2 regions of the Paenibacillus sp. AD87 genome follow, and region 2 is predicted to be linked to the other one. Evidence: riboswitches for the same ligand, from Rfam matches in the RefSeq annotation. Region 2 holds a riboswitch; the other holds the start of a gene.
The links. A riboswitch is a leader RNA that binds a small molecule or an ion and turns the genes downstream of it on or off. The one in region 2 is predicted to bind cobalamin.

Region 1 (3,421 bases), on a different contig from region 2:
CGACTGCTCCCAGGAAACTTTGCATGACTACGCCAGCCAGAATGAGGCTGTGTGTCGGTATTTTGCGTCCCTCACGAGCGAGGGCCAGCACAAACCACAATGTGATTACTCCCGTCAGAAACGCGACCAGTGGCAGAGTCCAGATCCCAATCAGTGCATACTGCAATCCGAAAAAAATCAGAAAAGCCGCACCTACCGATGCACCGGACGATACACCCAGGGTAAACGGATCAGCCAGAGGGTTACGAAGAACCCCCTGGAATCCAGTTCCGGCAATCGCCAGCGATGCACCTACAAGCACGGCAAGCAGTACACGTGGGAATCTGACCTTCCATATAATCTGTTCTGCTGCTGTATTCCAGTCAGGAACAATCCAGTCGCCCAGCCAGGGAATGCGATGAAGCAAAATGCCCGCAATGTCCCGGACAGGCAGGGCAACCGAACCGATGCCCGTGCAGATGAGCACGGTTAACACAAGCAGCACAATTCCGGCCGTTCCGTACACTGCCAGCTTTTTACTCATTTGAACAGATCAGGGTAGATCGCTTTGGCTACTTCTTTCAGACCTTGAGTTACCCGTGGTCCCGGACGGCTCAACAGGTTGGCATCCAATCCGATGACTGCATCGTTTTTCACAGCCGTGATTTGATCCCATCCGCTGCGTGCTTTGATGATTTGATCCAATGTTTTGGAATTTTCATCAATGACATCGTTCGCATACAGAATGACGTCCGGATTAGAAGCAATAATGTTCTCTTCATTAATCTGATTCCAGCCAGTCAAGTCGGAAGCTACGTTGTTTCCTCCGGCCAATGTGATCAATTCATCCATGAATTCGCCTTTACCCACAGTCCAGCCTGGGGAGAACTCAACGTATACTTTTTTCTTCTCTTCCGGTTTAACTGCCTTCACAGCTTCAGTTACATCAGCCACATCCTGTTTCATCTGGGTGGTGATCTCCTGTGCTTTTTCCTGATGATCCGTGATTTTACCAAATGTTTCAATGTTGTTCATCACATCATCCACTGATTTAGGGTCTGTTTTGAAAATGGTGATGCCCAGATCACGCAGTTTCTTCACCGACTCTTCGCTCATCGAGATACCTGTAAATACGATATCTGCTTCAGCTGCAATGATAGACTCTTCATTAGGCTTTGTTATGCCGCCCATTTTTGGTTTCTTTGTTGCTGCTTCCGGATAATCGTCATAGTCGGATACCCCTACGATCTGCTCGTCCAATCCGAGTGCGAACAGGGATTCCGTTTCAGCCGGAGATACGGATACGATTTTGGCTGGTGCTTTGTCAAAGGTAAACGATTCACCCGTAGCATCTGTAACCGTGAGTGGATATTGTGTTTTGAGATCTGTTTTGGCCTGTTCCTGGGATTGCTCCTGTGCAGGTTGCGAGGTTCCTGTACCCTCGTTTGTTGTTGTTGTACCACATCCGGCCAACGTCAGTGCCAGCATCGCTGCGCTCAGAAGTGACGCTACGCCTTTCCATGTCTTGAAATTCATTGTGTTCATTCTCCCCTTCTCTATCCATTCTAGTGAGTAGTGCTCCTGTCCCAATTCCGCTTGAATTTGTGTTCCGATATAAGTTGAACCAATAAAACTTTACACTAGGCCACTACGATTGCAGTACCATCTTCCGATCGCTGTTATCCCCAGATTTTTTTGATCCCCTTTTTGAAAAGGGAAAAATCCGGTGATAAAGGCGAACACCTCGTTTCTTCAGATTGGTTCTGCACTCTTCGTTCTCGTGTAAATATTCGGTTCATCTTATATGAAAAAATAAAATCCCCAATCCTTGGGTCAGGATCAGGGATGACGTCTCGCATGTGGCGATCTGCGCATGATCAGCTTGGCGCTGTAAATGCACAGAGAACTGCCCGAAACGCTGTCCTTTCCTCGAAGGAACACCGGTTTATACGTCCAGGGCAGGTAACCTGACTTACAGGAATTCATCCTGATTTACAGTGGCGGGACCGTGCCGGATTTACACCGGCTTCCCTATTTCACCCGTTTGCCGTTCATGGCCTCATATGAACCCATGAAACATTGCTGCATGCACGCGGGACCCTTGGTCGCTAATTTTGTTCAACCATTCAAGTGAGCATCTTGCATCCTCGGTAGAGCTCATTGCGCCTCCATCCAAAGATGCACTTGCTAAGTCACACTTCTGTTGTGATTATAGGTTATATTGTACATCCTTACAACCCGATTTACGGAAAAGTCAATCTGGTTCCAACCCAGTTGTCCCCATCACCATCCAGCCGGATCTTGATCGCTTGTCCTGGTATCACCTGCGTATCCCAAAATCCTTGATCTGGAATGAGACGTGATACCATATAACGAATAACACCGCCATGTGTAATTACGGCTATCTTTGGCACGTTTAAGCTGCGAGAGTACAGTATTGGTGAAAAGGACAACAGACTCTCTTTCAGAAATGAATCAATCCGCGCAGTAAATGCTGTCCAAGGCTCGCCACTCGGTGGCGTTACCTCCTGGGGCGCATCGATCCAGTCTCGGTACTGCGGATTGTCCTTGAGCTGATCGTAGGTCAACCCCTCCCACTGACCAAAGTCGATCTCCCTTAGTCGGGCATCAAGCTTGGCCTGTCCCATTTGGGACGATGCAATGTGTGAAAGTGTCTGCTGACAACGCAGCATATCACTGCAATACAAGGCGTCGCATGTGATATCGCTACACTGCTCACGCAGCGAAGATAGCTCCTGCTTTGCCTCAGGCAACAGTCCGATGTCAGTATGCCCAAGATACCTTTTTTCCAAGTTCCACGCCGTTGTACCATGACGTATCAAAATAATCTCACGGCTTTGCATGCCACCATGTCCAGCTTCTATCTCCATAACAGTGCACCTCCAGCAGACCATATCCCGAAGGTGACCAACCAACATAATAAAACAAAAGAACCTGCCGACCAGAACATAAGCCGTGTTGTTCGTACAATATCTTCTGCTTCCATCCGTCTTGTAGGCTCGCCCATATATGCGCGAAATGAAGCCACGCCGTGATATACGTTATGTCCACCAAGTCTTATGCCCAGCGCTCCGGCCACCGCTGACTCGGGAAAACCGCTATTTGGGCTTGGGTGAAGTCTTGCATCCCGGGACACCATGCGTGCAGCCCCTCTGGCATCCAGCTTCATGAACCAAGCTCCTATAATCAACAGCAAGGCGGTAAGCCGCGCGGGAATCCAGTTGGCCCAATCATCTAGACGGGCAGACGCCCAACCGAGATGCAGATATTTTTCATTTTTATAACCTACCATCGAATCCAGTGTATTCACCGCTCGATAGGCCATGGCAAGTGGTGCACCACCAATCAGGGCATAGAACAGTGGAGAGACGATAGCATCCACGATATTCTCCGCCACAGTCTCTACCGTCCCACGCACAAC
Region 2 (3,421 bases):
GCAGGTACTCATCCCACTTGCTCCGTTTGAGCGGAAGTCCTTCACGCAGAGCTGGCTCATCGACCTGAATCATCTCAATGCCTGCTTGCTCGAGCGCTTCAACCTCGTCGCGAATGGCGCGAGCAATTTGGTAGGATACTTCACTGCGTGGAATATCCGAGCGGACAAAGGACCAGTTCAGGATCGTTACCGGACCTGTTAGCATGCCTTTCACCGGTTTGCTGGTCAGTGTCTGGGCATAGGCTGTTTCTTTCACCGTCATCGGTTCATTGAACAGTACATCTCCGTAGATTACAGGTGGCTTCACGCAGCGTGAGCCGTAGGACTGTACCCAGCCATTTTTGGTGAAGGCAAATCCGGTCAGCTTCTCACCGAAAAACTCGACCATATCGGTACGTTCGAACTCACCGTGTACCAGCACATCCAGACCGATTTCCTCCTGGATAGTAATCCATTCTTGGATCTGTTCACGCACATAAGCGTCATATTGTTCCGCATTCCACTCCCCTTTACGGAAGAGTGCGCGTGCTTTGCGCACGTCTGCCGTTTGCGGGAAGCTGCCAATGGTTGTTGTTGGCAGCAGCGGGAGCGACCATTTTTGCTGCTGCAATTCGCGTCGCTCCTGGAATGACGCGTTGCGGAGCAACTGCTCGTCAGCGTGCACCCCTGCAGGCGCACCACTCAGGCGTGTCCGTGATTCGGACTCACTCAGCAGGCGCACCGCTTCGGTGCTTGCCTGGGCGCGGCGGCTGGCTTCAGCCAAAGCCGCTGCTTGGTCCGCCTGCTTTGCACCGCCGGACAACAACGTGCCGAGCGTCGCTATTTCCTCCAGCTTCTCGTCGGCAAAGGCCAGGGCATTGCGCAGTACCGGATCAAGCGCGCTCTCCTGAGCGGCAGTAACCGGTACATGCAACAGGCTGCAGGAAGGCTGAATGATCAGCTTGCCTTCGGCTGCGAATTCAGCCACCTGCTCCAGCAGCTTCGCCGTCTCTGCGAGATCGGCACGCCAGATGTTGCGCCCGTCGATGACACCGGCGCCCAACCATTTATCCTGCGGGAAGCCATGCTCCCGCAGGCTGGCGAGGTTGCCTTCATAGCCGTGGACCAAGTCCAGGCCGATTGCGGCTACAGGCAGTGCTGTCACGACCGGATAAGCTTCCACCGATTCGAAGTACGTTTGAAGCAGCAGCTTCAATTCCGGTGCAGCTTGTGCCAAGGCAGCATACACCTGTTGCAGCAAGGCTTCATCTTCGGAAGAGACAGCCAGCGTCAGAGCAGGCTCGTCGATCTGTACCCACTGTACGCCTTCTGCTTGAAGCTCAGACAGAAGCTGGGCGTATACGGGAACGAGGCGTGTGACAATCTCTGCAAAGCGTTCCGCGTCATAGCCTTTGGCGAACCGTACGTACGAGTACGGGCCGACTACAACCGGTTTACCTTCCAGCCCAAGCTCCTGCTTCGCTTCGCGATAGGCGGCAAGGGGTTTATTTTCAAGCAATGCAAATGCAGTATCATTATGAATCTCAGGTACGATGTAGTGATAGTTGGTGTTCAGCCACTTGGTCATCTCACAGGCTGTTGCCTGATCATTACCCCGGGCCATGGCGTAATAAGTAGATACGGATACCGGTCCGCCTGAATGGTTGAAGCGCTCAGGAACGACGCCAAACATCGCCGATACGTCAAGAATATGATCATAGTAGGAGAAGTCGCCCACAGGAATCAGATCGAGCTGCTGTGCTTGCTGTTTCTTCAGATCTTGCAACCGAAGTGTGGTCAACTCCTGATGAAGCGTGGATTCATCGATTCGGCCAGCCCAGAAGGACTCCAGTGCTTTTTTCCATTCGCGTCCCGCACCGATGCGGGGGTAACCAAGGTTGCCTGTCAGTACTTGTGGCTGTTGTTGCTGTGATTGCGACATGTAAAATTCCTCCTCATTTATAATAGGTAAACTCATCAAGTTGAAGCTATTGTGGTGTGTTTCTTTTGAAAGCATCAAAAAAAGGCATTCCTTCCGATTCCATACCCCGAGAAACAGGCATCATGAATGACGACTGTGCACAAAGATAGAATGGGAAAGAACGCCTGCTATATGTAGTTGTAGCGGTTGCTCTAACACCTTCCTATCTTCCGTAGGTCATGCGATGCTGTCGAAACAGGCAGGTCTCCTGGCTTGCGGATCATGGTCATATGCATTCCTTCCCGGTGGTTACACCAGTGGATTATATGCACAGACTCCCCGTATACAGTGGCGGGACCGCGACGGATTTACACCGTGCTTCCCTTTTAAGCCTGACCACGCATGTAGCGCGGTAGGCACCTGTTTCCGTGTGCAGAAATGTGCGTACACATCTCTGGCTATGAAATTGGCGACCAAGCATAGATGATAGATTGTATCATGATGCAATCGTCGTATACTTGCTCTTATGCTACCAATCATAGACGATAACCTAAGGGCTTGCAACATATATCATTAATCCGATCGGAAATAAAAAAGTGCTCTATGAATCCTAGATATATTGGCAGATTTGACTCCTTAAAATGAACCATATCATCGCCCACGCTGTGCTTGATCCCCCTCAAATAAAAAAATCGTTACCATGCATCTAACTGCATGGTAACGATTGTCTGGCCAGCCATTGTTGCTCCCACATTAACGATGCGCTGATTACGACTGCCACGAAAAGGAAGAGACACATCACGTTCAGCTGCGATATAAGGCCCGTCGATAATGACGTCGCATAGCCGGGATAACTCCGCCCGTGACGGGTCTGTAATCAATTCCTCATACACAAACCCCGTGTATGCCCATACAGTCAGATCAGGTCGTGCAGCCCGAAGCTGCCGAACCCAGGAGGAGCATTCTGCCGCAGAGAAAAAAGGATCACCTCCGCATAACGTTACCCCTTCCAGCAAGGGATGAGAGGTTACCTCATGCAAAATCTGCTGCTGCCGCTCCTCCGTAAATGGTTCGCCTGCACGGAAGCTCCATGAGCCGGGGCTAAAGCAGCCCGGACAGGCATGACGGCATCCGCTGATGAACAACACGGCACGCAGGCCAGGCCCCTCACTCACCGATTCCGGAATGTAACCATACAGATTCACCGGTGTTTCACCCGGTCTCTCACTTCGGCCTGCTTCGCCCCATTGAAGCGCACTTTATAGTCACCGGTCAGATATCCCGTCACCCGGCGCAGCCGCTGGAAATGCACGTGGGTTTCATGAGCCTCACATCCGGGACATACATCTCCAATAACGCCCTCATAGCCACAGGACGGACAGCGGTCAATCGGATGATTAATGGAGAAATACCCGATGTCCTGGGCCAGCGCGTATTGAACGATTCGTTGGAAAGCGGCGGTATTGGCCCTTACGTTCCCGTCGAGTTCGACATAAGAGATCGCTCCGGCATTACATAGTG

Region 1: it holds a riboswitch for cobalamin, as region 2 does, so the genes downstream of both, gpAD87_RS19130 (ABC transporter substrate-binding protein) here and metE (5-methyltetrahydropteroyltriglutamate--homocysteine S-methyltransferase) in region 2, are expected to answer to the same signal.

What each region holds. Positions count from the first base shown of each region.
Region 1 covers NZ_LXQN01000007.1:4,334,889-4,338,309, forward strand. Annotated here, with positions in the region: gene gpAD87_RS19125 (FecCD family ABC transporter permease) at 1-523, opposite strand, end outside; gene gpAD87_RS19130 (ABC transporter substrate-binding protein) at 520-1,524, opposite strand; cobalamin riboswitch at 1,920-2,067, opposite strand; gene gpAD87_RS19135 (histidine phosphatase family protein) at 2,223-2,870, opposite strand; gene cbiB (adenosylcobinamide-phosphate synthase CbiB) at 2,861-3,421, opposite strand, start outside.
Region 2 covers NZ_LXQN01000019.1:657,113-660,533, forward strand. Annotated here, with positions in the region: gene metE (5-methyltetrahydropteroyltriglutamate--homocysteine S-methyltransferase) at 1-1,921, opposite strand, end outside; cobalamin riboswitch at 2,142-2,339, opposite strand; gene nrdG (anaerobic ribonucleoside-triphosphate reductase activating protein) at 2,596-3,105, opposite strand; gene gpAD87_RS26605 (anaerobic ribonucleoside triphosphate reductase) at 3,102-3,421, opposite strand, start outside.